Regions from separate parts of the Aliivibrio wodanis genome, predicted to be linked through region 1. Evidence: predicted binding sites of a transcription regulator. Region 1 holds the regulator's gene; the other holds the start of a gene.
The links. The regulator CRP, encoded in region 1, controls carbon source genes, mostly activating them, when cyclic AMP is high. The targets are predictions, from matches to a motif close to TGTGANNNNNNTCACA.
Positions count from the first base shown of each region.

Region 2: nagE (N-acetylglucosamine-specific PTS transporter subunit IIBC) is a predicted target of CRP. The motif match lies at 3,338-3,353, and genes of this name have one in related genera.

Region 1 is NZ_JBREXA010000002.1:1,993,488-2,010,338, reverse strand. It holds gene aroB (3-dehydroquinate synthase) at 1-102, shown strand, start outside; gene ACU5DF_RS17135 (SPOR domain-containing protein) at 106-1,665, shown strand; gene dam (adenine-specific DNA-methyltransferase) at 1,748-2,578, shown strand; gene rpe (ribulose-phosphate 3-epimerase) at 2,727-3,404, shown strand; gene ACU5DF_RS17120 (phosphoglycolate phosphatase) at 3,410-4,093, shown strand; gene trpS (tryptophan--tRNA ligase) at 4,213-5,229, shown strand; gene ACU5DF_RS17110 (aminodeoxychorismate/anthranilate synthase component II) at 5,314-5,892, shown strand; gene ACU5DF_RS17105 (aspartate aminotransferase family protein) at 6,201-7,415, shown strand; gene astA (arginine N-succinyltransferase) at 7,576-8,592, shown strand; gene astD (succinylglutamate-semialdehyde dehydrogenase) at 8,605-10,062, shown strand; gene ACU5DF_RS17090 (DUF1338 domain-containing protein) at 10,075-10,869, shown strand; gene crp (cAMP-activated global transcriptional regulator CRP) at 10,941-11,573, opposite strand; gene ACU5DF_RS17080 (OsmC family protein) at 11,819-12,217, shown strand; gene hslU (ATP-dependent protease ATPase subunit HslU) at 12,302-13,636, opposite strand; gene hslV (ATP-dependent protease subunit HslV) at 13,659-14,183, opposite strand; gene ACU5DF_RS17065 (SPOR domain-containing protein) at 14,353-14,937, opposite strand; gene cytR (DNA-binding transcriptional regulator CytR) at 15,109-16,116, opposite strand; gene priA (primosomal protein N') at 16,317-16,851, opposite strand, start outside.
Region 2 is NZ_JBREXA010000002.1:1,425,443-1,442,293, forward strand. It holds gene glnS (glutamine--tRNA ligase) at 1-1,532, opposite strand, end outside; gene nagE (N-acetylglucosamine-specific PTS transporter subunit IIBC) at 1,708-3,198, opposite strand; gene nagA (N-acetylglucosamine-6-phosphate deacetylase) at 3,597-4,733, shown strand; gene nagC (DNA-binding transcriptional regulator NagC) at 4,735-5,949, shown strand; gene ACU5DF_RS14465 (cation:proton antiporter domain-containing protein) at 6,031-7,635, shown strand; gene asnB (asparagine synthase B) at 7,920-9,587, shown strand; gene rfaH (transcription/translation regulatory transformer protein RfaH) at 9,767-10,261, opposite strand; gene ACU5DF_RS14480 (peptide MFS transporter) at 10,570-11,925, shown strand; gene ACU5DF_RS14485 (ComEA family DNA-binding protein) at 12,058-12,363, opposite strand; partial or broken gene ppiD (peptidylprolyl isomerase) at 12,557-14,415, opposite strand; gene hbs (non-specific DNA-binding protein Hbs) at 14,618-14,890, opposite strand; gene lon (endopeptidase La) at 15,064-16,851, opposite strand, start outside.

The sequences.
Region 1 (16,851 bases):
AAATTACGCTTGGTACTGCCGACATCAATTGGTAGCTCTGAAGTAGTAACAGGTGTTTCTGAAGATGTACTTGCTGAAGTAATTGAGCAGTGTAAGGCATAAGATATGAGTATTGGTCATGATTTAACGGTATTGGAACTAGAAAGCCAAATTGATGTGTTATCACGCATTCAATTTGTATCGCGTTTTGGTTCTAACTTAATGCATATTGAAGGCGTTAAAGGTTCTGGTAAATCATGGTTGGCTCAGCGCTATCTTGAAAAGTGGTGCGATGAAGCAGATCAAGTTCTGCTCATGTGCCACTCTAGTCAAACTACTCAGCAACAACGAGGCATTATTTTAAAACAGATGGTGCGAGATCCTCTGTTTAATGAGTTTGATACCGTTGTTGATAGTGTTGGTCGGATGCTTGCGGGTGAAAAATGTAACTTAGTCTTAGTGATTGATGATGCACACCTGCTTTCTTCTGAATTACTGAGTGAACTTTGGTTACTAGTTCAAAAAGCACAATCAGCTCCTAATTGGCAGATCAATGTATTGTTGTTTGCTGAAAAGGGAAAACTTACCTTACCGCTTTCTCAAATGTCTTATGGGCAAGATAATAAGCCTGTAGATGTTGATATTGATGCGTTGAGTGAAGAAGAAGCTGCAACGTTTGCTGAACTTTTAGTTGTACGTTTTGCTGAGAGTCGAGAAGATAAGAATCGAATTCGAAATTTAGTTGATAAAAGTAACCGACTTCCTGCTGAGTTAATTGCTTTAGGTGAAAAGAAAACAGAGCGACGTATTATTATTCGCTCAGTAACTCATTCTCCTGTTGGTATCTTAGGATTAGCTTCTGTTTTATTGCTAGGAGCTGTTGGAAGTTATTTTTGGTTTAACTCATCTTCTGTTGTATCAGAGCCATCTGTTGTTGATCTTGCTTTAGAGGGGGATACTCAACTTGTGGTACCGGCCCCTGAAACTAATGATCTTGTAATTAATAATTCAGATAATCAGAGCGTAGAAGATGACAGCAGCGCGATACCTCCAGAAATTATAGAGCTTCCTGTTATTGCTGAAACACCTCTTGAAGAGGGGCAGCGAGTGGTCGTGCCTTCTGAGCTTGTAGATTCTCTAATTCATGAATCTAAGTTAGCCTCTGAATCTATAACGGACACAATTATAGAAAAGAAAGAAAGCCTAGTTAGTGACTCAGATAAAACCATAAAAGCCATTGCTAAAACAATTAATGTTGTGCCAGAGGTTAAAGTTAAACCTGAGACTAAAACAGTATCAGAAAGCAAGGATACATTAAGAAAAAAAGAACCATCAAAAAATAAAGTACTTTCAAGTATTCAAGATGAATCGCCAAAAGAAACACTTCAATTGGCAGATAAAGAGTTAAAAGCGATTTCTGAAAAACGCTATATTCTCCAATTAGCAGCATTAACAAATAGCAAAGCAGCACAAGAGTTTTTAAAGGAGCATGATATTGAAAGTTCGGCTCGTATTTATCAAACACTACGTAATGGCTCTATTTGGTATATCGTTACTTTTGGGGATTACGCTTCAATTTCATCAGCGCGTGGAGCTGTGAAAACTTTACCAAGCTCAGTTCAAAGTTTAGGTCCTTGGGCGAAATCTTTAGTACAGGTACATCGAGAGATTGATTCTGTAAAATAAGCGCTAAGATAAACAGACCCTAGTAAAAAAATAGGGTACAATCCCCCGCTTTCTGGATTAAGGTAAAAGGCGTAAAAGACGTATGAAAAAGCATCGTGCATTTCTCAAGTGGGCTGGCGGTAAATATAGCCTAGTAGAAGAAATTCAACGCCATCTTCCCGATGCTAGAAAACTGATTGAACCTTTTGTAGGTGCAGGCTCAGTATTTTTAAATACCGACTACGATCATTATCTTCTTGCCGACATCAACCCTGATTTGATAAATCTTTATAATCACCTTAAAGATGATCCAGAGCGTTTTGTTGAAGATGTACGTGTATTATTTCAGCCTGAATATAATCAAAAAGAAGTCTATTTGGATCTACGTATTGAATTTAATCAATGCACAGATACTTATCGCCGTTCTTTACTTTTCTTATACATGAATCGTCATGGTTTTAATGGGTTATGCCGTTATAACAAAAAAGGCGGTTTTAATGTTCCTTTTGGTTCATATAAAAAACCATACTTCCCAGAAAAAGAAATGTACTTTTTTGCCGAGAAAGCGAAGAAAGCGACATTTGTATGTGAAGGGTATGTAGATACGTTTAAACGAGCTCGAAAAGGGGCTGTTGTTTATTGTGATCCACCTTATGCTCCTTTATCGACAACTGCTAATTTTACTTCCTATGCAGGTAATGGTTTCTCTTTAGATGATCAAGCTGCTTTAGCGGATATTGCTGAAAAAGCCGCATTTGAGCGTGATATTCCAGTGCTTATCTCGAATCATGACACCACATTAACTCGTCGTCTTTACCATGGCGCTACGCTTAATACGATTAAAGTAAAACGTACAATAAGCAGAAATGGAGCCGGTCGTAATAAAGTAGATGAGCTTATGGCTTTGTTTCATGCGCCAGAGTGCACGGAATAATTTAAATGTTACCCTTCAAAATTCCGTTCAAAAGGTTAACAGACCCTAAGACAGGTTTGTAATTATCAGGTAGAATTGCGCCGTCGATTTAATCGATTGCGCTATATCGTTATAGCGGTATTTAAAAATTATTAACCTGAGGCTCAACATGAAAGACTTTTTGATTGCACCATCTATTCTCTCTGCTGATTTCGCACGTCTTGGTGAAGACGTTGAAAAAGTATTAGCATCAGGTGCCGACGTCGTTCACTTCGATGTAATGGATAACCACTATGTACCAAACCTAACGTTTGGCGCACCAATCTGTAAAGCACTGCGTGACTACGGCATTACAGCTCCTATCGATGTTCATTTAATGGTTAAGCCAGTAGATAGCATGGTTCCTGAGTTCGCTAAAGCAGGTGCAACGATGATCACTTTCCATGTTGAAGCATCAGAACACATTGATCGCACTCTTCAATTAATTAAAGAAAACGGCTGTCAGGCTGGTGTGGTATTAAACCCAGCAACACCATTATCTTGCCTTGATTACATTATGGATAAAGTAGATATGATCTTACTTATGTCTGTAAACCCAGGTTTTGGTGGTCAGTCATTCATTCCTCATACTCTAGATAAACTGCGTGCAGTTCGTAAACTTATCGATGAATCAGGCCGTAATATTCGTCTTGAAATCGATGGTGGTGTGAAGGTTGATAACATTCGTGAAATCGCAGAAGCGGGTGCAGATATGTTCGTTGCAGGCTCTGCTATTTTCAATCAACCAAACTACAAAGAAGTGATTGATGAAATGCGTGCTGAATTAGCAAAAGTGAAAGGTAACTAGAATTCATGTTTGAAAACATCAAACTGATCGCTTTTGATTTAGATGGAACACTACTTGATAGTGTTCCAGATTTAGCTCGCGCAGTTGACCTTGCTATGCAGGATGTAGGTTACCCAAGAGTAACGCTAGAACAAGCGTCTCATTGGATTGGTAACGGTGCTGATGTTCTTGTTTCTCGTGCACTAAGCCAAAGTGTCACAGTTCAAGAAGGACTTGCCCCTGAATTGATTAAACAGGCTCGTGCTCGTTTAGATCATCACTACCATGATGGTGGACATGAGTTAAGTCACTTATATCCAAAGGTAAAAGAGACACTAGAAGCCCTTCATCAACAAGGGTATACCTTAGCTCTTGTTACTAATAAACCCGCTCAATTTGTTCCAGAATTGCTTGAACAGCATCAATTGGCTCACCTTTTTGTTGATGTCATTGGTGGTGATACGTTTGTTGAGAAAAAGCCGAACCCATTTGCACTGAATTGGTTGCTAGATAAACATCAAATTAAGCCATCAGAAATGCTCATGGTTGGAGACTCAAAAAATGATATTCAAGCAGCAAAAGCAGCGGGATGTCATAGTTTTGGCCTAACTTATGGTTACAACCATGGCGAACCTATCGCAGACAGTAAGCCAGATGTAGTAAGTGATGAATTTAATCATTTATTAGCCGTGATGAGTGTGGCAAGATAGTATTCATTGATAAGTACAGCTAAATATAATTTTTGGCCTTATCAAAAAAAACAGAATAACCATTAAATGATCCCATAGTGGATCATTTAATTTTTACAGTTAAACAAGGAATCATAACCATGAGCAAGCCCATCGTATTAAGTGGTGTTCAACCATCAGGTGAACTAAGTATCGGTAACTACTTGGGTGCTCTACGTCAATGGCAACAGATGCAAGACGATTATGATTGTCAGTACTGTGTAGTAGACCTTCACGCAATTACAGTTCGCCAAGATCCTAAAGCGCTGCATGAAGCAACTCTCGATGCACTGGCAATTTGTCTAGCGGTTGGTGTTGATCCAAAGAAGAGCACGCTATTTGTTCAGTCGCACGTACCAGAGCATGCTCAACTTGGTTGGCTTCTTAACTGTTACACTCAAATGGGTGAATTGAATCGTATGACTCAATTCAAAGATAAATCAAAGCGTTATGCAAATGACATTAACGTAGGTTTGTTTGATTACCCAGTATTAATGGCGGCAGATATTCTACTTTATGGCGCACATCAAGTACCTGTAGGTAGTGATCAAAAGCAACATTTAGAATTAGCGCGTGATATTGCCAACCGTTTTAACAATATCTACAGTCCTGAAGCGCCATTATTTACCGTGCCAGAACCGTACATTCCACAAGTGAATGCGCGTGTAATGAGCCTGCAAGATGCGACGAAGAAAATGTCTAAATCAGATGATAACCGCAAGAACGTTATTACGCTGCTAGAAGATCCTAAGTCGATTCTTAAGAAGATTAATAAAGCACAAACAGATGCAGAAATGCCACCGCGTATTGCTCATGATTGGGAAAATAAAGCGGGTATTTCAAACCTTATGGGTCTGTACTCTGCGGCATCAGGTAAAACGTTTGAAGAGATCGAAGCTCAATACCAAGGTGTTGAAATGTACGGTCCATTCAAGAAAGACGTAGGTGAAGCGATTGTTACCATGCTTGAGCCGATTCAATCTGAGTACAAGCGCATTCGTGAAGATCGTGCCTACATGGATTCAGTAATGAAAGCGGGTGCAGAGAAAGCATCAGAGCGCGCTGCAGTAACGTTGAAAAAAGCGTTTGAAGCCGTTGGTTTTGTTACTCGCCCATAGTCTTTAGCTCTGATAAAATAGATTGCTCGTAGGGTTTCCTTACGGGCAATTTTTATTTCTTATTCATCTTCCTAAGTAGTTTTTATGCTGTTAATGATCGATAATTATGATTCGTTTACCTATAACTTATATCAGTATTTCTGTGAGTTAGGTGCTGAGGTAAAAGTTGTACGTAATGATGAAATTGACATTGCAGGCATTGAGGCTCTTAATCCATCCCATTTAGTGATTTCTCCGGGTCCTTGTACGCCAAATGAAGCAGGTATTTCTTTACAAGCCATTGAATATTTCGCAGGGAAATTACCAATCCTGGGTGTGTGTTTAGGTCATCAAGCTATTGCTCAAGTATTTGGTGGTGATGTCGTGCGTGCTAAAAAAGTAATGCATGGTAAAACCTCACCAATTATTCATACCAATCAGAGTGTATTTAAAGACTTGAATAACCCCCTTACTGTCACTCGATACCATTCCCTTATTGTTAAAGCTGAAACTCTGCCTAGTTGCTTTGAAGTGACTGCATGGACAGAAACTGAAGCGGGAACCATGAGTGAGATTATGGGGTTCTGTCATAAAACCTTACCAATCGAAGCGGTACAATTTCACCCTGAGTCAATAATGACTGAGCAAGGTCATGATATTTTGGCTAACTTTATTAATAAATAATTAATAACCTCGACTACATCCAGAGCGATCCAGTTCACTCTTCTCACTTTTTCTTTTTCCTTTTTTAACTCTTATTTATTTGATGATTTATGCATAAGAGTAATGCCTTCTATTCTTATAAATTCGTTTACTTATCTACCTACCTGCTATAGCGTGGAATTATAACTATTCTAAAAAACTGACTGATAAGTCATGTTTGGCTATAAAAAGGAACTTTTTTAGTTCAAAAAAAGAATTTTGTGCTATTGAAAAGGTTAATGGTTTGTAAATATTATGCTGAAAAACGGCATACGCAGAAGGAAAGTGTGATGACGACCAATTCACAAGTCGAACGTAAAGATTTTAATGATGTAATGGTACCTTGTTATAACCCGATGGAAATTATTCCAGTCAAAGGTGAAGGTGCTCGTATATGGGATCAAGCAGGAAAAGAGTACATTGATTTTGCTGGCGGCATTGCCGTAAGTTGTTTGGGTCATTGTCACCCTGTGATGGTTAACGCGTTGCAAGAGCAGTCACAGAAGCTGTGGCATCTTAGTAATGTGATGACCAATGAACCAGCTATTCGTTTAGCGAAAAAATTAACTGAAGTGTCATTTGCTGAGAAAGTATTTTTTGCCAACTCTGGTGCAGAAGCGAATGAAGCAGCATTGAAGTTAGCTCGACGCTGGGCAGTTGATGTTCATGGTGCAGAGAAAAGTGAAATCATTGCCTTTAAACAAGGCTTTCACGGTCGAACTTTCTTTACGGTAACGGTTGGTGGTCAAGCGGCTTATTCTGATGGTTTTGGTCCTAAGCCGGGTGATGTTACTCATCTTGAATATAACAATCTTGCAGAGCTTGAAGCACACATGTCAGAAAAAACCTGTGCGATCATGATGGAGCCATTGCAAGGTGAAGGTGGACTGATTTCACCTACATCAGAATTTGTAGAAGGTGTAAGAGCGCTGTGTGATAAATACAACGCGCTACTTATTTTTGATGAAGTACAAACAGGTAATGGCCGTACTGGTGACTTTTATGCTTATCAAGGTTTAGGTGTTACACCTGATATTTTAAGTACAGCAAAATCATTAGGTGGCGGTTTCCCAATTGGTGCCATGCTAACCACGACAGAGCTTGCTCAGCACTTAAAAGTGGGTACTCATGGCTCTACTTATGGTGGAAATCCATTAGCGTGTGCAGTAGCTGAAGCTGTGATTGAAGAAGTATCAAAACCAGAAACGTTGGCTGGCGTAAAAGAGCGCGAGCAATGGTTCCGTGATGGACTCGAAGCACTTAATGCAAAATACGATATGTTTGCTGAAATCCGTGGTAAAGGTTTATTACTGGGTGCTGCATTAAATGAGGAATGGCAAGGACGTGCACGTGATGTACTTGTTGCAGCTGGAGAACAAGGATTAATGGTCTTGGTCGCAGGTGTCAATGTGGTTCGCTTTACTCCATCATTAGTTATTACAAAAGAAGAAGTTGAGTTAGGTTTTGAGCGTTTAGACAAGGCTCTCTCTTCTTTAAAAAAATAGATTTATATAGGAACTTTGGCAGCTCAGGGGTTTGAGTTGCCTTCTTTTTATTTATATAAATAAATTTACATTCTAAAGTGTTCACTCCAATAGATAGCCTTGAAGTTATATCTATTGGACTTAGCACAGCCAATGAAACATCGCATCGGAGGGAATATTGATGCTTGTTATTCGTCCTATCACTCAGGAAGATTATCCTGCGCTTCATCAATGTGCCGTAGAATCAGGTCATGGTTTTACTTCATTACCAGTTAACGAAGAGCAATTACGAAATAGAATTGACCACTCCATAGATAGCTTTGAAAAAGAAGTTCAATCGCCAGGTACAGAAGGCTACCTTATGGTGGGAGAAGACTCTGTAACGGGTGAAGTAACAGGTACAACAGGGATAGAAGCGGCGGTTGGCTTAGATTCTCCTTTCTATAATTATCACATCAGTAAAGTTGTGCATTTTTCTCGTAAATTGGATGTACATAATGTAGTTAAAGTTCTTACGTTTGGGAGTAATTACACTGGCAGTACTGAGATCTGTACGCTTTTCTTACGCCCTGAATTTAGAGAAGGCCTTAATGGTCGCTTGATGTCGAAAGCTCGATTTTTAATGATGGCAGAACACCCACATCGATTCTCTGACACAATTTTTGCTGAAATGCGCGGTGTCTCGGATGAAGAAGGTGAATCCCCATTTTGGAAATGGCTACAGAAACACTTTTTCTCTATCGATTTTACCGAAGCAGATTATTTAACAGGTATTGGTTACAAAGGCTTTATTGCCGACTTAATGCCGAAACTACCAATTTATGTCAGCTTACTAAGTAAGGAAGCGCAAGCAGTTATCGGTAAGGTACATGATAAGACCAAACCTGCGCTAAGACTATTAGAAACGGAAGGCTTTCGTTGCCGTGGTTACGTTGATATTTTTGATGCTGGCCCAACTGTCGAGTGTGATTTACGTAGCATTGAATCGGTGCGAAATTCATTTAAAGCAAAAGTAATTATTACGGAACATAACAGCTCGCAACAGTATTTAATCTCAAATACATCGTTTGAGAATTTCAGAGCAACAGCAACTACTGCCGCTTATGACAAGGCGACTGATACCGTTCATTTAACTCAAGAAGCAGCAACGGCTTTACAAGTTAATGTAGATGATTACGTACGATTATTAGCTCAATAGAGGACAAAGGATATGACACATTGGATTGCAGGGGATTGGGTTTCAGGTAATGGTGAAACGATACAATCAGTAAGCCCGTACAACAGTGAAGTGGTGTGGGAAGGTGATAGCGCAACCAAAGAGCAGGTTGAGTCAGCCGTTAGTGCGGCACGTCATGCCTTTATTGAGTGGAAAAAACAGCCTTTTGAAGCGCGCCAAGTGATTATTGAGCGTTTTGCCGAATTAGTAAAAGAGAATGCAGATCAGATAGCTGAAGTGATTGCGAAAGAAACCGGTAAGCCATTTTGGGAAACAAAAACTGAAGCAGGTGCGATGGTAGGTAAGATCGCAATTTCTATTCGTGCTTATCATGAAAGAACGCCTTATAAAGAGCGTGAAGCGGCGGGAAATAAAATAGTACTAAGACATCGTCCATTAGGTGTAATGGCTGTTTTTGGCCCGTACAACTTCCCTGGGCACCTTCCTAATGGTCATATTGTTCCAGCACTGCTTGCCGGTAACACTGTAGTGCTAAAACCATCAGAGCAGACGCCATGGACCAGTGAAGTGATTATGAAACTATGGCAACAAGCAGGTTTGCCAAATGGTGTGATTAATCTAGTACAAGGTGCTCGTGCAACAGGTGAAGCGCTAGCGGGAGCTAAAGGTATTGATGGCCTGTTATTTACCGGTAGTGCGAATACTGGACATATCTTACATCGCCAATTTTCAGGAGACACAGGGAAAATGCTGGCTCTAGAAATGGGCGGTAATAATCCGATGGTTATTTCAAAAGATTTTGGTGATCAAGAAGCGGCAGTTTACACCATTATTCAATCGGCATTTATTAGTGCAGGTCAACGTTGTACGTGTGCTCGTCGCTTGTATGTTCCTATTGGAAAAGCAGGCGATGAATTGTTAGCTCGCCTTGTTGAAGTAGCAAAAAGCATCGTTGTTGACCAACCGTTTGCTGATAATACTCCGTTTATGGGCTCGCAAATATCAGTCGCAGCGGCAGAATTTATTCTAAACGCTCAGAAGAATTTACAAGACTTGGGTGGAGAGCCTTTGCTTGAAGCTAAAAGTTTAGGTCATGCCTTTGTTTCTCCAGGTATTATCGATGCCACTAATGTTGCTGAATTACCGGATGAAGAATACTTTGGGCCATTATTACAAGTGGTGCGTTATGAGACATTAGAAGAAGCCGTAGAGCTTGCTAATGATACTCGTTATGGATTATCGGCAGGTCTTGTTTCAACTGATGACAGTGAGTGGGAATATTTTGTAGAGCATATTCGTGCTGGTATTGTAAATCGTAACCGTCAACTGACTGGAGCAAGTGGTGACGCGCCATTTGGTGGTCCTGGTGCATCAGGAAACATGAAACCAAGTGCGTATTACGCTGCTGATTATTGTGCATACCCAATGGCATCAATGGAAGGCGATATGTGTGAAATTCCAGCTCAACTCTCTCCGGGTTTAACTCTATAAGAGGCGATAAACATGAATAATGTAAACTCTTTATTTTCGTCATTGTGGCAAGATTATATTGCGCGCTTATCCCCATCTGCTGGGAAGGTACATCAATTATTGTCTAATAACGATGAACTGATTAACGATCATATTGCGCTACGTACGTTTAATTTACCTAAAGTCGGGCTACAGACTCTCGCTGCGCCATTTTTAGCAATAGGCTATAAAGCGTGTGAGACTTATGACTTTGAAGCTAAAAAACTGAAAGCGCAGCATTTTGAGCACCCAGATCCTAATGCACCACTCGTTTTTATTAGTGAATTATTAGTAGAAGAGTTATCAGCTGAAACACAGGACATTATTCATGGTTTGGTTGAACAGGTGCCAGCACACTATTTTGCCACCAGTGATTTTCTTTCTTCTGGTAGGCCTTGGACATTAAGTTTCGAAGACTATCAAGTATTAGCAAAAGAAAGTGAATACGCTTCTTGGTTAGCGGCTCATGGTTATGGCGCTAATCACTTTACGGTTTACGTCAATCAGCTTGAAGAGTTTGCTGAAGTGGTTGATGTGAACCAACACTTACGTGATGCAGGTTTTGCAATGAACGAAGTGGGTGGTGAAGTGAAAGGATCTCCAGAGGTTTACTTAGAACAGTCATCAACAATGGCGGATAAAGTGAAAGTGAATTTTACTGAGGGTGAGTTTGAAATTCCTGGTGGATTTTATGAGTTTGCTAAGCGATATACGTTACCAAATGGGAAAATATATACGGGATTTGTTGCTGCCTCTGCTGACAAGATTTTTGAAAGTACAAATAGTTAGGCTTTGAGTTTTGAGCATAAAAAAACGCAGCTCAAGGGCTGCGTTTTTATTTGTTTAAGGTAAGCGTTAAATTAACGAGTACCGTAAACTACAATTGTTTTACCGTGTGCAGAGATCAAGTTTTGCTCTTCAAGCATCTTCAAGATACGGCCAACAGTTTCACGTGAACAACCTACAATTTGACCGATCTCTTGACGAGTGATCTTAATTTGCATGCCATCTGGGTGAGTCATCGCATCAGGTTGTTTAGCAAGGTTTAGTAGCGTTTGTGCGATACGGCCAGTAACGTCTAAGAATGCTAAATCACCTACCTTTTGGCTAGTGATTTGTAGACGAGTTGCCATTTGCGCTGAAAGACGCATCAAGATATCTGGATTAACCTGGATAAGTTGACGGAATTTCTTGAATGAAATTTCAGCTACTTCACAAGGGCTTTTTGCACGAACCCATGCTGAACGTTCTTGACCTTCTTCAAACAAGCCAAGCTCACCAATGAAGTCACCTTGGTTAAGGTAAGAAAGGATCATCTCCTTTCCTTCTTCATCTTTAATCAGTACAGCAACAGAACCTTTTACGATGTAGTAAAGCGTTTCTGCTTTTTCACCAGCGTGGATAAGTGTGCTTTTTGAAGGATATTTATGGATATGACAGTGAGACAAAAACCATTCTAATGTTGGATCTGTCTGAGGTTTACCTAGAACCATACTTTATACTTCCTCTGCGTTTGCCAAGTAGGCGATATCCATTTTAAAATAACTGAGCCAAATATCAGTTTGGCCTATACAATATGGTTATCGGAACAAGGCTGCATGTTTGTTGAGATAATTGATAAAATCATACCTTGTTTCGCAATCGATTTCTTGACTTTGATCGTATGAAATGTGCGACAAAGGGCACACTTTCGTGAAATGGATCACGAGTTTTCCTTTTATGTAGTAAAGAGGCTTTTATGAACGCTGAAGTTAAATGGATTGAGGGATTTACTTTCTTAGGTCAATCTCAATCGGGCCATTCTGTTGTTATGGATGGAAATGGCGGAGAAAAAGCACCAAGCCCAATGGAAATGCTTTTAATGGCTGCTGGAGGTTGCAGTTCGGTTGATGTTGTTGCAGGGTTAAAATCAGAAAATCAAGCTGTCACTGGTTGTGTAGCAAAACTGTCAAGCGGGCGCCGTGAGGTTGCCCCAAAGCTGTTTACTTATATTAATATTCATTTTGAAGTAAGTGGTGAGAGCCTTGACCCTAAGATTGTTGAGCAAGTAACAGCAGATTCATTACAGAAATATTGTTCAGTATGTTTGATGCTAGGTGAAGGCATTGAAATGACTCATTCTTGGGATATTGTTTAGTTGTTAGCTTCGTTAATATCAAAAAGCCTCACACATTTATTATGAGTGAGGCTTATTTTATTTTTACTGTTTGTTTATCAAAAATTACAGAATAAAGCGGCTTAGATCTTCATTTGTAATTAATTCACCTAAGCGAGATGTTACATAAGCAGCATCAACGATTAAGCTTTCGCCATTCTTTTCTGATGCATCATAAGAAATCTCTTCCATTAGACGCTCCATCACAGTATGCAGACGACGAGCACCAATGTTTTCTGTGCTTTCATTTACTTTAAATGCTGACTCAGCAATGCTATCAATCCCATCAACAGTAAATTCAATATTTACATTTTCTGTTGCGAGTAAGGCAATGTATTGTTCAGTTAATGATGCATTTGGTTCAGTTAAGATACGTTTGAAGTCATTGGCAGTTAGGGCCTCAAGTTCAACTCGGATCGGTAAACGACCTTGTAGCTCAGGGATCAAATCAGATGGTTTTGCCATTTGGAAAGCGCCTGATGTGATAAATAGCATATGGTCTGTTTTAACCATTCCGTGTTTAGTACTCACTGTACTGCCTTCCACTAATGGAAGTAGGTCACGCTGTACGCCCTCACGAGAAACATCACCTGATTGTGAATTTGAACCTTTACAGATCTTATCAATTTCATCAATGAAAACAATGCCGTGGTTTTCAACATTAAAGATAGCTTGCTCTTTAAGTTCTTCTGGGTTGACTAGTTTAGCGCCTTCTTCTTCAGTTAGAGCTTTAAGCGCATCTTTAATTTTCATTTTACGCTTTTTAGTCGTTTCACCACCAGATAGATTTTGGAACATGCCTTGAAGTTGGTTTGTCATCTCTTCCATGCCAGGAGGAGCCATGATCTCAACACCAACTTGAGGTGCAGCTACATCTACTTCAATTTCTTTATCATCTAGTTTTCCTTCACGTAATTTTTTACGGAAAGATTGGCGAGTACCAGAATCATTATCACTTTCTTCATTCTTACCCCATGCATCACGAGCTGGAGGTAATAAAATATCTAAAACACGGTCTTCAGCTTGTTCTTCAGCGCGGAATTTTACTTTTTCTACCGCTTGTTGGTGCGTCATTTTGATCGCAACATCAGTCAAATCACGAATTATGCTTTCAACTTCTTTACCAACATAGCCCACTTCTGTGAACTTAGTTGCCTCTACTTTAATGAAAGGTGCGTTAGCCAGTTTTGCTAAACGGCGAGCGATTTCTGTTTTACCAACACCTGTTGGACCGATCATTAAAATATTTTTTGGGGTAACTTCTGCGCGCAACTCAGCATCGAGCTGCATACGACGCCAGCGGTTACGTAGTGCGATTGCCACTGAGCGTTTTGCTTTATCTTGACCAATAATATGGCTATCTAGTTCGTGTACAATTTCACGAGGGGTCATCTCAGACATGGGTATTCCTTATTATTTGTCGTTAAACGTTCAGTTCTTCAACGGTATGGTTATGGTTAGTGTAGACGTCAATATCGCCAGCAATAGTAAGAGCTTTTGTAGCAATATCACGTGCATCTAAATCGGTATTTTCTAGTAATGCTGTCGCTGCAGAGCGAGCAAAGTAACCACCAGAACCGATAGTTAATAGATCATTATCGGCATTAATTAAATCACCAGTACCACTAATGATTAGAGATGTCGTTTTGTCTGCCACAATAAGCATTGCTTCAAGACGACGAAGAGCACGATCACTACGCCACTCTTTTGCTAATTCAACTGCAGCTTTAGTTAAATTGCCTTGATGCATTTCCAGTTTACGTTCACATAGGTCGAACAGAATAAAGGCATCGGCTGTGCTGCCAGCGAAACCAACAAGAACTGAATCATTATATAATCGACGTACTTTCTTTACGTTGCCCTTTGCGATCATATCGCCTTGAGATGCTTGGCCATCGCCAGCCACCACTACTTTGCCTTCACGGCGTACAGAAACAATTGTAGTCACGAGTAAAACCTCTTATTCGATGAGATAACGTAGAAACGATTACTTTCATCTTTCATGATTATTACTACTGTAATGGGGGGAGGGTTCTTGATTTTCAAGACGCCTAGGTAGAAAAAAGGAGCACGTGATGTGCTCCTTTAGAAATCTGTGGGCTAGTATTGATTTTTATTTATTGGTCTTTCCAAATAGCGCAAGGTTCAATTTTAGCACGCTGTAATTTATGGCGATCTTTTTCTGCATCACGTTTAAATTTATATGGCCCAAGAACCACTTTATACCAACTGCTGCCTTGAGCATGTCGAACGGTAGAAGTTATCCCTTGAAAGGCAATATTCATTTTTCTTTCTTCAGCTTGGGAGCGTGTTTTATAAGCACCACATTGCATAATGTAAGGTATCTTTGATACTTTAAGCTCTTTTTGTTCGACAGCAATTTCTTTATTTGGTAAATCATCCATGTATGTCCATTGCTCTTCTGGCAATGGTGGGATCTCTTTTGCTGGCGTTTTTTGTTTTGCTTTAACTGGCGTAATGTCTACGGCAGGTTCAGAGTTTGTATCCGCTTTTTGAACGGGAGCATCATTTAAGAAGTAGAGAGCATAACCAAACACTGAAACTAATAAACCAGCGACAGCGACAGCCTTCCAAGGCGTTGAAGCGCTGGAAGAAGGCTGCTTAATGCTCTTTTTCTTAGCGGTGCTTTTTGTTGGTTTCTTAGGAGAACGTCCGCGTTTTACATAATCTTTATTGGCCACAGTCTTTACTTAAATACAGGGTTACAGAGTACTGATCATGGTAATCAGTTGTGTGAGCTCATACCAGTATTTATGTAAAAAAGTACGCAAAAAGTCACTATTTAGATAAAAACATTGAATCAATCAATGGCAGTAGACTATCCATTTCTTTATTTTATAAAAATTGTGCTTTTATTTATTTTTAGGCGGTGCAGTACTTTCTCTGATTATTAGTGATGATTCCAATAAACGAGAGCCTGATCGAACATCATGGCCTTTTAATAATTCGAGCAACATCAACATAGATTGACGACCTATTTCATAACGAGGTTGTGAGATTGTCGTTAATCCAGGATCACTGTAGCTTGAGAAATCGATATCATCGAATCCCATAATTGAAATATCTTGAGGGACTCTAAATCCCATCTGTTTTGCTTTTTGAATTGCGCCAATCGCCATTACGTCATTATGACAAAAAACAGCGGTAGGGGGAGAAGAGAGTGAGAGTAATTCACTAATGGCTTTAGCGCCTGCTTCAAAAGTAAAGTTGCCGTATTTGACATATGATGACTTCATTGTTGTGCCAGCACGACGTAGTGCTTGCTGATAACCTTGATGTCTAAATTTGCAAAGTACTGATTCTTCAGGGCCTGAAAGTTCAGCAATTTGTTTATGACCTAATTTAGTTAAGTAATTAACGGCTTCATAAGCGGCAGTTAGGTTATCAATATGGACGGTTGGAAGCTCTAGCTCAGGGGCATATTCACAAGCCATGACTAGAGGCGGTAAGTTTTTTTGTTCTTGGCGGCTAACATTAAAAGGAAGGTCTGAGCCCAGTAGTACCATCCCGTCTACTTGCTTGGTATAAATGAGGTTTGCAAAAGATTGCTCACGTTTCTTTTGTTGACTACTGTCACCGACTAAAACTATATAGCCATTCTCTACGGCGGTGTCTTCGATACCACGTAAAATATCACTAAAGTAAGGATCGCAAATATCAGGAACAATCGTCACTATTGTTTTGGATTCGTTGCGACGTAGAGTCCGTGTTAATGTGCTTGGAGAATACCCTGTTTCTAATACCGCATTTTCTACACGTTGACGGGTTGATAATGACACTTTTTCTGGTGCCATTAATGCTCGCGATACCGTAGCAGTTGATACTCCCGCCGATAAAGCAACATCCTTCATTGTCGCCATAATAACTATCTCCAATTATTCATATCTAAGTAAACGTTTGCTTTGTTTATTTGAGGAGATATTTTATGTGCAAAATAAAGAATTAAATACGGCACGTTTAACAAAAATTACATCTGTATTGTGATTTGACTCACATGAAGGCCGATTGTTTTCTTTAAGTCGGTAAATTAAATGTGAATGAATCCAAATTATTAGAATTATTAACTAAGATCTTGTGGCTCTATGTCTAAAGTCCAACGAACCTTTTTAGCCAAGGGGAGAAGTTCAATCGCAGCTTTAGCACCTCGTAACATGGATTGCATTACGGTTCTATTAGGCGCTTGAAAAAGTAATTGCCAACGGTATTTTCCTGCACGCCTAGCCAAAGGAGCTGGAATCGGGCCGAGCACAGGGGTTGCATCATGAAATTGTGGATGACTTTCTAAAATATCACGCACTTGGCGTAGAAACTGCTCTACATTTTCATTGTTATTTGATTCTGCTCTAAACAAAGATAAATGGGTGTAAGGTGGCAATTGGGCAAACTTACGTTCTTGTAAAGCGTACTCAGCAAAGTGCCCATAGCCTTGGTGTAATAAGCTCTGCAATAGAGAATGTTCAGGGTGATGGGTCTGTAAAATCACTTCCCCCGGTTTACTCGCACGTCCTGCTCGTCCTGCTACTTGTATAAATAGTTGAGCTAAGCGCTCTGGTGCGCGAAAATCACTACTAAATAGCGAACTATCGACATCAATT
Region 2 (16,851 bases), 570 kb from region 1:
GTTGCTAAGCTTAGTTCTACAAAACCATTCTTAGTAATCAATGACTCTGGATTAATGCTTTCTGAGAAATCTTCCAGAACTGCAGGGTTTGGCACGTTGAATAAACGATCGTATAAACGGATCTCAGCAGGAATGGCTTTCTCTGCTGATACCCAATGAATAACGCCCTTCACTTTACGACCATCTGCTGGGTTTTTACCTAGAGTTTCTGCATCATAGCTACAGAAGATAGTGGTAATGTTACCAGCTTCGTCTTTTTCAATGCGGTTAGCTTGAATAACATAAGCACCACGTAGACGAACTTCTTTACCAAGAACCAAACGTTTATATTTTTTATTTGCTTCTTCACGGAAATCATCTTGCTCAATGTACACTTCACGAGTGAATGGTACATCACGCTTGCCCATTTCAGGTTTGTTAGGATGATTAGCAACGCTAAGTGTCTCAACTTTACCTTCTTCGTAGTTTTCAATTACGATTTTAACAGGCTCAAGAACTGCCATTGCACGAGGTGCATTTTCATTCAAGTCATCACGAATACAAGATTCTAGTGAACCAAATTCGATCATATTTTCTTGCTTAGTTACACCAATACGCTTACAGAATTCACGAATAGATGCTGCTGTAAAACCACGACGACGTAAACCAGAAACAGTAGGCATACGTGGATCGTCCCAACCATTTACTAATTTTTCAGTCACTAGTTCATTTAGCTTACGCTTAGACATGATCGTGTATTCTAAGTTTAGACGGCTAAACTCATACTGATGTGGTTGGCAATCAATCGTAATATTTTCTAAGACCCAATCGTATAAACGACGGTTATCTTGAAATTCTAATGTACAAATTGAGTGTGTAATGCCTTCAAGTGCATCCGAAATACAATGAGTAAAATCGTACATTGGATAGATACACCACTTATCACCTGTTTGATGATGAGTTGCGAAGCGAATACGATAAATTACTGGATCGCGCATTACGATAAAAGAAGAAGCCATATCGATCTTTGCACGTAAACAGATCGTTCCTTCTTTAAATTTACCATCACGCATTTGCTCAAATAGAGCAAGGTTATCTTCCACACTACGATCACGGTATGGGCTGTTTTTACCTGGCTCTTTAAGTGAACCACGGTACTCACGCATTTGTTCAGACGTTAACTCATCAACATAAGCTAGGCCTTTTTCAATTAGCTCTACAGCGTAACCATACAGTTTATCAAAGTAGTTTGAAGAATAATGAATATCACCACTCCAATCAAAGCCTAACCATTTAACATCATTTTTGATCGACTCAACGTATTCAATGTCTTCTTTTTCAGGGTTAGTATCATCAAAACGTAGATTACACTGTCCCTGGTAATCTTGAGCAATACCAAAGTTTAAACAGATAGATTTTGCGTGTCCGATATGCAGATAACCGTTCGGCTCTGGCGGGAAACGAGTATGGACACTGGAATGTTTACCTGACTTTAGGTCTTCATCAATAATTTGACGGATAAAGTTGGTAGGACGAGTTTCAGTTTCACTCATCTAAAGCACCTCATTGGTATTAGTAATTGCAAAAAGAACAGATTGTTCATATAGCCCTATGATCCACAATTATGCGCCAATACTCAATATATAGAATCAAATAGTTGCTTTATTTACATAAAAAAAGCCGCTCTAAAGAGAGCGGCTTAGTCATTTGAGTTAATTTACTCAATAATTATGGTAATGCAACTGCTGTTAGGTCTTCAGAAGCTGGGATTTTTTTCATTTCGCCAGCTACGATTTCAGCAAGAGGACCAAGGATAACTTGAACATTGTTTGAACCAAGTTTCACTACACCCATTGCACCTAGTGCTTTCAGTTGCTTCTCGCTGATTACGCTAGTGTCTTTAAGAGTTAAGCGTAGACGAGTAATACAAGCATCAATGTTTTCTAGGTTATCGTGACCACCTAGAGCTTTAAGGTATTGCTTAGCTAGTTCACCAGTTTCTTTAGAACCACGAACTGAACTTTCTTCTTCATCGTCGTCTTCACGGCCTGGAGTCTTAAGATTGAACTTAACGATTACAGCACGGAAGATGAAGTAGTAGATTGCGAAGAATACGATACCTTGGATAATTAGCATGTACCAGTTAACAGCTAGTGGGTTACGAGTAGAAAGAACCATATCTACTAGACCTGCTGAGAAACCGAAACCTGCAATCCACTGCATTGAAGCTGCGATGAATACTGAGATACCTGTTAATGCTGCGTGAACTACGTATAGTGCAGGAGCAAGGAACATGAATGAGAATTCAAGTGGTTCAGTAACACCAGTGAAGAACGATGCGAAACCTGCGGCAATCATGATTGATGCTACTTTTTCTTTGTTCTCAACTTTAGCTGTGTGGTAGATAGCTAGTGCTGCACCTGGTAGACCAAACATCATGATTGGGAAGAAACCAGCTTGGTACATACCTGTAACACCTACAGTTGCAGTACCTTCAGCGATAGACTTAGCGCCACCTAGGAAGTTAGGGATGTCGTTAATACCAGCAACGTCGAACCAGAACACTGAGTTAAGTGCATGGTGAAGACCTACAGGGATAAGTAGACGGTTAAAGAATGCATAGATACCAGCACCCGCAGAACCCATACCTTGGATCGATTCACCAAAATGTACAAGGCCACCGTAGATTGCAGGCCATACGTACATTAGTACGAATGCAATTAAGATACCTGCAAAAGAAGTTAAGATAGGTACAAGACGCTTACCTGAGAAGAATGCAAGAGCTTTATGCAGTTCAACAGCAGAGAAACGGTTGTAGATCTCAGCAGATACGATACCAACTAGGATACCAACAAATTGGTTATTGATTTTACCAAATGCAGCAGGAACTGCAGAAGGGTCAATACCTTGAATTTGAGCGACTGCACCAGGTGCAAGAAGTGTTGTTACAACAAGGAAACCAACAAAACCAGAAAGTGCTGCTGCACCATCTTTATCTTTAGACATACCATAAGCAACACCAACTGCGAACAGTACTGACATGTTATCGATGATAGCCGCACCAGCTTTAATTAAAAACGCTGCTAGTGCATTGTTGCCGCCCCAAGCCACTGGGTCAATCCAGTAACCAATACCCATTAAAATTGCTGCTGCAGGTAGTGTAGCAACTGGTACCATCAGTGCTTTACCTACTTTTTGAAAATATCCTAAAATATTCACCTTTAGATTCCCCCTATAAGGATTTTAGATTTTTTTGAATAACGTAATTTCGTTCACTAAAAACTTATTTCGCTACTCGTTATTAACTAGGCCAAGTGTAAGGGATTAATTTCGCCCCGCAAATTAAAAGCGAGGTAATTGTGATCATTATCACCTGCAGAGGCAATATTTAGGGGTTTTTGCTAGCGAGATCATAAAACTTATTTTATCATTCGAAAGAATAGAGCATCAGGAATAATATTTGGTGAATGCATCACCTAAATTTGTCATTACTGAACGAAACATTTAAATAATTGAGTGTACCGCTCAGTAAGCAGTTCTATTTTCACTTGCTTAAAAATTTCAACAAAAAATTAATATTTTTTTGTACTATAAATTATAATTAAAGGATTCAATCTATGTATGCGCTAACTAACTGTAAGGTTTATACTGGTACCGATGTTCTTGTGGATCATTCAGTCATCATAAATGGAGCAGAAATTGGCACTATCTGCCCTAACTCTGAATTACCTCAAGATATTGAATTAAAAGATTTAAAAGGTGCAATCTTAAGTCCAGGCTTTATTGACCTACAATTAAATGGTTGTGGTGGCGTGATGCTGAATGATGAAATCACAGCAGAAACAATGCAAATCATGCATGAAGCTAACCTTAAGTCTGGTTGTACTAGCTTCTTGCCTACGTTAATCACCTCTTCTGATGAAGATATGCGCGCTTCAATCGAAGCTGCTCGTGAATACCACAACAAATACCAAAACCAATCACTAGGTCTACATCTTGAAGGCCCATACTTAAATGTGATGAAAAAAGGCATTCACAGTGTTGATCATATCCGTAACTCTGATTCAGATATGATTCAACTGATGTGTGATAACGCTGATTTAATTGCTAAAGTAACACTCGCTCCAGAACTAAATGATCCAGAGCACATTGAACGCCTATACAAAGCAGGAATTGTTGTATCTATCGGCCACACTAACGCAACTTATGCTGAAGCTCGCCAAGGTTTTGAATCAGGTATCACTTTTGCTACTCACCTGTTTAACGCTATGACACCTATGGTTGGCCGTGAACCAGGTGTTGTTGGTGCTATCTACGATACTCCAGATGTCTATGCTGGCATCATTGCTGATGGCTTCCACGTTGACTACGCAAACATCCGTATTGCGCATAAAATAAAGAAAGAAAAGCTAGTATTAGTGACCGATGCCACAGCTCCTGCAGGTGCTGACATGGAATACTTTATTTTTGTTGGTAAGAAAGTATATTACAAGGATGGTAAATGTGTTGATGAAAATGGCACATTAGGCGGCTCAGCTCTGACTATGATTGAAGCAGTTCAGAATACAGTTGAGCACGTTGGAATCGCTTTAGACGAAGCACTACGTATGGCTACGCTATATCCTGCTCAAGCAATGGGTGTAGATAACAAACTTGGCCGTATTAAGAAAGGCATGGTAGCTAACCTTGCTATTTTTGATCGTGACTTCAATGTAAAAGCGACTGTTGTTAACGGACAATACGAGCAAAGTTAATATGACTGACGGACAAATTGGTAATGTAGATCTAGTAAAACAGTTAAACAGTGCGGCTGTTTATCGTTTAATCGACCAAAAAGGACCGATTTCTCGAATTCAAATCGCCGATGTTAGTCAGCTTGCCCCGGCAAGTGTTACCAAAATAACCCGTCAATTGTTAGAGCGCGGCTTAATAAAAGAAGTCGCGCAACAAGCATCAACTGGTGGTCGAAGAGCAATATCCTTGACTACTGAAACGGATCCTTTTCACTCTATTGCAGTTCGATTAGGCAGAGATTATATCCAATTAAGCCTTTTTGATCTTTCCACAAAAGAATTAGCTTCTGAGTATCACGAGTTCAATTATTCTCATCAACAAGAATTATTGGATGGATTAAGTCAATTAATTCAACTTTTCATTACTCGAAATAAAGATACCATTAAGCAACTAATTGCAATTGGCATTACCCTCCCAGGTTTAGTAAACCCTGAAACTGGGGTTGTTGAATATATGCCAAATACTGATATCGATAAACTAGCATTAGCAGATGTAATTAAAGAAACCTTTAATACACAATGTTTTGTCGGTAACGACGTTCGAGGTTTAGCTCTTGCTGAGCATTACTTTGGTGCATCAAAAGATTGTTATGATTCTATTTTAGTTAGCGTTCACCGTGGTACTGGTGCTGGTATTATTGTTAATGGCAAAGTTTTTCTTGGTCATAACCGCAATGTAGGTGAAATTGGTCATATCCAAATAGATCCTATTGGGGATAAATGCCAATGTGGGAACTTTGGTTGCTTAGAAACAGTTGCTGCTAACCCTGCGATTATCGCGAGAGTGAATAGCTTACTGCAACAGGGCTACCCTTCTAGCCTTTCTAAAGTAAATGATATTTGTATGGCTGATATTTGTCACGCCGCAAACCATGGAGATGAATTAGCAACGCAGACATTACTACGTGTTGGTAATCAACTTGGTAAAGCCATTGCAATGACAATTAACTTGTTTAATCCTCAAAAGATTATTATCTCAGGAGCAATAACTCAATCTGATAAAATCCTATTTGCAGCTATTCGTAATTGTATTAAAAATCAATCATTAACGGCTTTCCATAAAGATCTTCCTATTGTAGCTTCAGAGCTTCATGATCAACCAACCATTGGTGCGTTCTCTATGGTTAAACGAGCAATGCTTAATGGCGTATTGTTACAAAAATTACTTGATGAATAATCACGATTAAGTTTCAACGTGTTATCCTAAGGGCTGCTTTTGCAGCTCTTTTTTTTGATTACTTTCAGGGAAGTACAGTATATGGAGTTACTCTTTATCATTGCAGCGTTTGTGATGGGTTTTATTGCATTAAAAATAAATTTACCACCATTAGTCGGTTTTTTACTCGCTGGGTTTGGTTTACATGCCCTTGGTTTCCAATCTAATGATGCTTTATCTACCTTTGCTGATCTTGGTGTTACCCTTCTTCTCTTCTCTATCGGTTTAAAGTTAGATGTAAAAACTCTACTTGCTAAAGAAATTTGGTTAGGTGCTACGTTACATAACTTATTCTCAACGCTGTTTTTTACCTTTGCGCTTCTTGGTCTCAAATATCTTGGGATCACAATGCTTGCAGATATAGACATAACGCAACTTGTCTTATTTGGCTTTGCTCTCTCTTTTTCTAGTACAGTCTTTGCAGTAAAAGCATTACAAGAAAAAGGAGAAATGAACGCTACATACGGTACGTTAGCTATTGGTATTCTTGTTATGCAAGATATCTTTGCTGTTGTATTTTTAACTGTATCAACAGGAAAGATCCCTGAAATCACTGCATTAGCTTTATTTGCCCTACCATTCTTTAGACCTTTATTTTTCAAATTATTAGACTGGGCAGGCCACGGCGAAATGCTGGTGCTTTATGGTATATTTTTAGCGCTTGTAGCAGGAGCAGGAACCTTTGAATTAGTAGGAATGAAGCCAGATCTTGGGGCTCTTATTTTAGGGATGCTATTAGCGAGTCACTCCAAAGCCTCTGAGTTATCCAAATCTCTTTTCAATTTAAAAGAAATATTGCTAATTTGTTTTTTCTTAAATATAGGATTATCAGCAGCCCCAACTCTATCAGGCTTAGGCTTAGCTCTTATACTTATTCTCTTACTGCCAATTAAAGGGCTTTTATATTTTATTATTATTAATAAATTCAAGTTCCGTGTACGAACTTCTCTTCTCGCCTCCCTCACTCTGTTTAATTATAGTGAGTTTGGGTTAATTGTTGGGGGGTTAGCATTTAAGATGGGCTGGCTACCTGCTGATACTTTAGTCGCCATCGCCATTGCTGTTTCGATTTCCTTTATTATCTCAGCTCCGTTAAATAATTTTGGCCATACCATTTATCAACGCTCTCGTCATTGGTTAAAAGAACATACTGCAGAGCGTTTAAACCCAATGGATAAATTAATTAACCCTGGACGAGCTCAAATATTGATCCTTGGTATGGGTCGCATAGGTAGTGGTGCTTATGATGAATTAAAAGAAAAGTATGGCGATATAATTTTAGGTATCGAACTACGTGAAGAGTCAGCAAAACATCATCAAGATTTAGGTCGAAATGTTATTTCAGGTGATGCCACCGACCCCGATTTTTGGGAACGTATTCTATCAACCTCTCATGTAAAGCTAGTTTTATTGGCAATGCCAAACCATCAAGGTAACCAGTTTGCCTTAGAGCAACTCCAATCACGCAATTATCAAGGGCAAACCGCTGCAATTGCAGCTTATAATGATCAAATTGATGGATTACTTGAACAAGGTGTAGATGCAGCATTTAATATTTATCATGAAGCTGGTAGTGGTTTTGCACGACATGTAAGCGAACAATTGAATCCACAATTTAATCAACAAAAAGAATATATGAAGTATTAATTCTTTGGTTAATGACACTCTTCTACCGAAATCAGATTAGAACTTAATTAAAGTCTAATCTGATTTTTCATTTATATTCCCTCAGTTTTCATTCTTTTTGTTCAAAAAAACTCCTGTAACTAAAGATTCATAACCAAAATGGCAAAAATATTAAATATTTTCCAATTAGGTTGCCTATTTGTAATTTTATTTGTATTTCTTGGTTGCTTTTTTTAGCGATCGTGGCAAATTGTAGTTAAGACAATAATTTATGATAAAAATTAAGAAGAGATTAGAGGGAACTTATGTGCTCAATTTTTGGAATACTAGATATAAAGACTGATCCTGCACCACTTCGTACAAGCGCACTTGAAATGTCAAAGAAACTTCGTCATCGTGGCCCTGATTGGTCTGGTATTTACTCATCAGATAAAGCAATTTTAGCGCATGAACGTCTGGCTATTGTGGGTGTTAACAGTGGCGCTCAACCTCTTTATAGCGAAGATAATAAACACATCTTAGCTGTTAATGGTGAAATTTATAACCATAAAGAATTACGCGAAAAATACTCAGACGATTACGCTTTCCAAACAGACTCTGATTGTGAAGTTATTTTAGCTCTGTATCGCGAGAAAGGGGCTGACTTATTAGAAGACTTAAACGGTATTTTTGCATTTGTTCTTTATGATGAAGAAAAAGATGAATATCTAGTAGGTCGTGATCATATCGGTATTATTCCTATGTATCACGGGTATGACGAGCATGGTAACTATTATGTTGCCTCTGAAATGAAAGCTTTGGTTCCAGTTTGCAAATCAATCAGCGAATTTCCTCCTGGCCACTTCTACTCATCAAAAGATGCAGAGCCAACACGTTATTATGTGCGTGACTGGATGGAATATGATGCAGTTAAAGATAATCCGACAAGTAAAGAAGAACTTAAACAAGCATTAGAAGACGCGGTTAAACGTCAATTGATGACTGATGTTCCTTATGGCGTACTTTTATCTGGTGGACTTGATTCATCAATTACCTCAGCGGTTGCTAAGAAATTTGCTGCTATGCGTATTGAAGATAACGAAGAATCCCAAGCATGGTGGCCTCAGCTTCATTCATTTGCAGTAGGATTAGAAGGTGCCCCTGATCTAAAAGCCGCTCGAGAAGTTGCAGACCAAATAGGCACTGTCCATCATGAAATGACTTATACGATTCAAGAAGGTCTTGATGCTATCCGTGATGTTATTTATCACATCGAGACTTATGACGTAACCACTATTCGTGCTTCTACACCAATGTACTTATTGGGTCGTAAGATCAAAGCGATGGGCATTAAAATGGTCCTTTCTGGTGAAGGCGCTGATGAAATATTTGGCGGTTACCTATACTTCCATAAAGCACCAAACAAAAAAGAATTTCATGAAGAAACGGTTCGTAAGTTACTTGCTCTAAACATGTTTGATTGTGCTCGTGCTAACAAATCACTTGCTGCTTGGGGTGTTGAAGGCCGTGTACCTTTCCTAGATAAAGAGTTTATCGATATTGCTATGCGCTTAAACCCACAAGATAAAATGTGTGGCAACGGTAAAATGGAAAAACACATTCTTCGTGAATGTTTTGAAGATGATTTACCACCAGCGATTGCTTGGAGACAAAAAGAGCAATTCTCAGATGGTGTAGGTTATAGCTGGATTGATACCTTACGAGAAACGGCTGAAGCGAAAGTAACAGATCAACAAATGGAATCAGCTAAATTCCGCTTCCCTTACAATACGCCGGTAACAAAAGAAGGTTATGTATATCGTGAAATTTTTGAAGAGCTATTTCCTCTTGAAGATGCCGCTAAATGTGTTCCTGGAGGCCCTTCTGTAGCGTGTTCTTCAGCAAAAGCAATTGAGTGGGATGAATCATTCCAAAACTGTGTTGATCCATCAGGTCGAGCTGTACAAGCCGTTCATAATGAAGCCTATGATTAACTAATATTTGTTATTTAATTCTTAAAAAGCGCCGAAAGGCGCTTTTTAACGATCTAATCAATGGAAGATTCAATTTATACCATTGCCATTAATTAAATGGTCTATTTATTATGCAAAAAAACTTAGAGCAAAGTAAACCTCAGAACAAGCAGTGCTTTGCGAGATACTTAAATGACAAGTCAGTATTCAATAATATTATTATCAATATTAATTTCCACTTCTTGATTGATTAGTGTTATCAATAGAATTGAACGTTGTTCCCCATCAGCTTCCTTATAAATAGCCTTAACCCCAGAATAGGGGCCTTCCTTAATTCCTATTTTTTGTCCAGATTCTGGCAAGCATTCAATAGCTTCTTTGCTATCACTTTCATAAATCATCTTTAAAGAATAAATCAGATCGCCTTGAAGTACTTTTGGTTGAGACCCAAAACGAATGAAGTCGCTAACTCCACGAGTTGACCTTACTGTAGTAAAAGAAGGTCCGATCTTAAAATCAAATCGAACAAATATATAACAAGGAAATAAAGGTTCTTTTACTAAGGTTCTCTTTCCTCGAATTATTTTTTCTATTTCAACTTCTGGATAAAAACATTCGACCTGTTGATTTTCTAAATGTTGTTTTGCTCTCTGCTGCTCTCCACGCTTACAGTAGAGTAGATACCACTCTTTCATTATTTTTATACCTAACTAACCGTTAGAAGATCATAACATGCAATTAGTGGCAAAAATATAATTAGGGAGTTATCTCTAAGCTTTCCTCTTTGTTATAAATGTTAAAGTAAATTATCGAAATAAAAACCCATAATAAAACTAAAAAACAACATATTAAAAAAGTATACAATTTAATTATTTCTAAATATTTCAGCTAGTTAATTTGTTAATCAAATCACATAAAATTGTACATCATTGCAGATGTTACATTCGAAGAGTATAAATTTACCAATGAAAAATATTAAAATTTCATTAAAAATGAGTGAATTATGTCAAACAACAACAAATTAATTATGGGGCACCCTAAAGGGCTGTTCTTACTTTTTGGTACTGAGTTATGGGAGCGCTTCTCTTATTATGCAATGAGAGCAATTCTCGTTTTATATTTAACAGACAGAACGATTAATGGTGGCTTAGGCTGGACTGTAAAAGATGCCTTAAGCTTATACGGCACTTATACCGCTTTAATGTACATTACCCCTCTCATTGGGGGTTGGTTAGCTGATAATTACTTAGGTCAACGTAAATCCCTTCTTATTGGGGGAGCCTTAATGGTCGTAGGCCAATTCGTTTTAGCATTACCCCTAGATGTTCTTCCTTTTTCAGTTGAAACTCTATTCTATACAGGACTTGGTTTTCTGATTGCTGGTAATGGTTTATTTAAACCAAATGTATCTACTATGGTTGGTGACTTATATCAAGATGGCGATCATCGTCGTGATGGTGCATTTACCATTTTCTACATGGGAATTAATTTAGGTTCATTATTAGCGGGGGTTGTCTCAGGTTCAGTAACTGGTGTTTGGGGCTGGAAAGCGGGCTTCTTAGTTGCTGGTATTGGGATGATCATTAGCTTAATCATTCAAAGCCTTTTTGCTCAACGATTCTTAGGTGATATAGGAGTTCGACCTGCTGCTCATATTGCAAGAGAAAATGCAGAGGCTGAAGGAAAATCAAACACAGCCTTCACCAAGCAGGAAATAGACCGCTTAAAAGTGGTTATGATCATGGGGTTATTTGTTATTGTCTTTTGGGCCGGTTTTGAACAAGCTGGTGGACTAATGAATGTTTACTCTCAACAATATACTGACCGAATGATCGGTTCTTTTGAAGTACCTGCTGCATGGTTCCAATCATTAAACCCATTTTTCATTATTGTATTTGCTCCTCTCATTGCTATGTTATGGGTTAAATTAGGACCTAAAGAACCTAGCTCACCAGTTAAATTTGCAATGGCTCTATTCTTCTTAGCAATTGGTTTTGTCTGTATGGTAGGAGCAGTACTAGAGCAAGGTGGTGACTTAACGATTAAAACATCAATGTATTGGCTAATTGGGGCTTATTTTTTCCATACCCTAGGTGAGTTATGTTTATCACCAATCGGTTTATCACTAGTAACTAAACTTGCGCCTCTTCGTTTAGCTTCTCTAATGATGGGGACATGGTTTGGTTTCAACGCAATTTCAAACTATATTGCAGGTTTAGTAGGGTCACACGTAGAAAGTCTTGGTGCATTAGATATATTTGCAGGTATTGCCATTACTGCAACTCTTTCAGGTGTATTATTACTAATAATATCAGGTACTCTTATTCATTGGATGCACGGTGCAGAAAAGGCACATTAAGACCAATACTCCATAGTTAAAAATGCTATTAATTATATGATTTAATTGATAATAGATGATTATTGAAATTAGTATCAATTAACTAAAATAAATAAAAGGCAACCTTAGCTAAGGTTGCCTTTATTATATCAGCTATAACTCAATTCTATTTCGATTCTTTTCAAGCAACCTATCCCCTATCCCTTTAACATTGGATAGGTCATCAATAGAAACAAACTTTCCATTTGTATTACGATAATCAACAATCGCTTTTGCTTTTGAGCTACCGATTCCAACCAGTAAGGTTTCAAGCTCTTCAATACCCGCATTATTAATATTAACCGTAATATCAATTCCTTCATGCTTACTAACTTTCTCATCTTTAGCATGAACAAAGCTGGTAGAAAATAAAGCCATTGTAAGAAAAAGTGTACCAATTAATGTTTTTAAATGTGCCATTATCATTCCTTGTTTATTATTTATCAATATGATGATATTTGATACTTCAGAACTACAATCTCTATCAGCCATCAAAAAGAGAATAAATAAACTTAAAGAGAAATCCTATTAATGGATTTCTCCTTTTGATAAAAACACGACGGGCTCCATATAGGAGCCCGTCTATCTTATATATCAATTACAAATAAATTGATTACTGCTCTAGTAAAGGATAACTAATCTCAGAGCTTGCTTTTAGAGTGCTTAATGTTGCAGATAAATCTTGCTGAGTTTGAGTTCTAAGTAGACGTGTTGACACTTGCTCTGCCATTGCACTATTACTTAGTTCTAAAACACTATCAAATGCAACAATAACTTGATTGCCTTGGCGATCTGCTATTTGAGCATAAGTTGGTTTATCTTGCTCTGGTTTTTGCAAACGATATACATCACTTGCTAATTCATCAGCTCGAGTAATAACTCTTGCTTCAGTAAAGCTTAATCCATTATCACTTAAGAAACTCATGTCATCAGCATTTAAAGCTGTAATTGTACCTTGAGCTAATTCTAATGCTTTCTGCTCACCCTTTGATTGAGATAAACGAGCTATCACAGCCTCTTTAACGTCATCTAAAGGTAATACCATTTCATCACGAACATCTTCTACACGAACAACAAGAATATGTTCTGGTGCTATTTCGATAACATCTGAATTCAAACCATCTTCTTTTACTTCTGGGCTGTAAATCGCTTGTAGTACAGCACTATTTGCTAGTACCTCAGGTGCATCAGCTTGAGAGAAAAAATCCGAAGTCGTAATTTTTGCATTAACAACTTCAGCGGCATCATCTAGAGAATCGGGTGATTCAAACGCTTTTTCTGCAAGCTCTGTTTGTAAGCTATAAAACTCATCAGCGGCATGTTCATCCACTAAGAAAGATTTAATCTCAGAACTTACTTCCTCAAGAGGCTTTGTTTTTGGAGCTTCAATACCATCAAGTTGAATAATGTGGTAACCAAATGCAGATTTAACTAAGCCTGAATGATCGCCGATATTAACCAGTTGGAAAGTAGCATCTTCAAACTCAGGATCAATAACACCACGTTCAATCCAACCTAAAGAGCCACCTTCTTTTGCGGTTGGAATATCTTGTGAGTCTTCTTTTGCTACAGTAGCAAAATCTTCACCGGCTTCTAAACGAGCAAGGAACAATCTGTGCGTCAGCTTCATCACCTTTGATAAGGATATGACTAACTTCTCGTTTTTCTTGCGTTGAATACTTATCTTGATTTTCTTGGTAATACTCAGTCACTTCTTGCTCTGTAATCGGAGCTTGTGCTTTAAGTGAATCCCCAGATAATTCAATGTAAGCCACTTTAACTTGCTCAGGACGAATAAACTGCTGCTTATTCGCATTGTAGTATTCGGAAACTTCTTCATCTGTAACTGTTGCTGTTTTAGCAAACTCGTTAGTATTCAGGGTAATAGTACGAATTTCACGTTGTTGGGCTTCTAAAGTGCCTTGAGCTTGAACTTCATTACTTAGAGTAAACTCCGTTGATTCAAGAGCAATCATAAGCTGGTTTCGAACTAAATCTTGACGTAAATATTCAGCAAAACTATCTGATGTATAACCAGCACGACGAAGTGAAATATTATAAATCTCTTCATCAAATTTACCGTCTTTTTGGAATTGAGGCATAGATAAGAATAGCTTGGCGAATTTGTTTATCACCAACTCTCAATCCTAAATCTTGAGCTTGATTATCTAATAATGCATCATTAACCATACGATCTAGCACAGATTTACGGAACTGTTCAACATAAGCTGGATCACCAAGCAATGTAGCAAAATACTCACCTAATTGTGATTGCATACGATTTCGCTCATTTTGGTAAACTTGCTCAAAGTCATTTCGAGTTATTTCACGTTCGCCAACTTTTGCTGCTAATGGTTGACTTCCGTTGACTAAATAACTGCCTACACCTGCAAATACAAATGAGAAAATAATTAGACCGAGAATGATCTTAACTACGGGGCCTGTAGAGCCCTCTCTAATTCGATCCATCATAATATGTATTAACTCCTAATCACCGAGTGGAATAATTTATTCCTAAGAAAATGTTGTCATTTCTATTGATAGTGACAATTAAAAATAGTTCAACAAAAGAAAAATTTAACAATAAAAAAGCGCATCATGGATGCGCCTATGACTCATAGCTCTAGTCTACTAGCCTTATGCTAGCTTGTGTAGAGTTTTATCTATCTTTCGATTAGTTACACGCATCTTTTAATGCTTTACCTGCTTTAAATGCTGGTACTTTTGCAGCAGAAATCTCAATCGCTTCACCCGTTTTAGGATTACGACCAGTACGTGCAGCTCTTTCACGAACAACAAATGAACCAAAGCCAACAAGTGCAACTTGATCACCACTTTTTAGTGTCTCTGTTACTGTTTCAACTAAAGCATCTAGAGCGCGACCTGCAGCTGCTTTTGAGATGTCTGCACTTTCAGAGATTTGATCAACTAATTGAGATTTATTCACGGTATTCCCCTTTAAATTATTCATTCAATTATATGAATGAAATTCCATATTTAATCCTGTTCTGCGAAGTAGCTATCACAGTAATGTAGGCTAACTTAGCTACATCAATATAAGCTGACAAGCTCTTTTAGCCTGTCAGCCCTGTTATATCAACGTTTTTCTGCTACACATCACTATTTAGAAGCTTCAGTACTAAAGCCTTGTGGATTATTCTTAAGCGCTAAGGTTAATACTTCATCAATCCACTTCACTGGATGAACGGCTAAATCAGCAATTACATTCGCAGGGATCTCTTCTAAATCACGTTCATTATCCTTAGGAATAATGACAGTTTTAATGCCACCACGATGTGCTGCAAGTAATTTTTCTTTCAAGCCACCAATAGGAAGTACTTCACCACGAAGCGTTATCTCACCCGTCATAGCTACATCAGAGCGTACAGGGTTACCAGTCAGGCTTGACACTAATGCGGTACACATACCAATACCTGCACTTGGACCATCTTTTGGGGTTGCACCTTCAGGTACGTGAACATGAATATCACGCTTTTCATAAAAATCAGGATTAATACCTAATTTTTCAGCACGAGTACGAACTACTGTCATTGCAGCTTGAATCGACTCTTTCATGACATCACCAAGTGAGCCAGTGTAAGCCAACTTGCCTTTACCAATCATAGATTCAGCTTCAATTGTCAGTAGATCACCGCCCACTTCAGTCCAAGCTAAACCAACGACTTGACCGATGCGATCTTCATCATCCGCTTTACCATAATCACAACGTTGAACACCTAAGAAATCTTTTAAATTCTCTTGATTTATTGTGACTTTCTTAATGGTTTTATCCAATAAGATTTGTTTTACCGCTTTACGGCAAAGTTTAGAAATTTCACGCTCTAAACTACGTACGCCAGCTTCACGAGTGTAGTAACGAATGATACCCATAATGGCTGAGTCATCAATTTCGATCTCATGTGCTTTTAAGCCATTACGTTTAATTTGTTTATTCAACAAATGACTTTTTGCAATATTTAGCTTTTCGTCTTCGGTATAACCAGACAGACGAATTACTTCCATACGGTCCAATAATGGGCCTGGAATATTCATTGAATTTGACGTTGCAACAAACATAACATCAGAAAGATCGTAATCAACTTCTAAATAATGATCGCTAAATTTATTATTTTGCTCAGGGTCTAAGACTTCAAGAAGCGCTGATGCTGGATCACCACGCATATCAGATGACATCTTATCAATTTCATCTAATAGGAAAAGTGGGTTTTTCACTTCAACTTTTGATAGCTTTTGAATTAGTTTACCCGGTAAAGAACCAATATAAGTACGTCTATGGCCGCGGATCTCCGCCTCATCACGAACACCGCCCAGTGCCATACGTGTATACTTACGGCCAGTTGCTTTAGCAATAGATTGACCAAGAGACGTTTTACCAACACCAGGAGGACCAACCAAACATAGAATTGGGCCTTTAAGCTTAGTCACTCGACTCTGAACTGCTAAATACTCAAGAATGCGCTCTTTAACGCGTTCTAAGCCATAATGATCAGAGTTTAATATCTCTTCAGCTTTAGCTAAGTCTTTCTTCACCTTAGAACGTTTAAACCAAGGCACAGCAACCATACAATCAATGTAGCTACGCACTACTGTTGCTTCTGCTGACATCGGAGACATCATCTTCAGCTTCTGTAGCTCTTGCTCTGCTTTTTCTTGGGCTTCTTTTGGCATTTTAGCGTCTGCAATTTTTTTCTGCAGTGCTTCAAATTCATCAGGTGCATCGTCTAAGTCGCCAAGCTCTTTTTGAATAGCTTTCATTTGCTCATTCAAATAGTATTCACGCTGGCTCTTTTCCATTTGCTTTTTAACACGGCCACGGATACGTTTTTCGATTTGCAATAAATCAATTTCCGACTCCATCATTCCCATTAAAAATTCTAAACGAGCAAT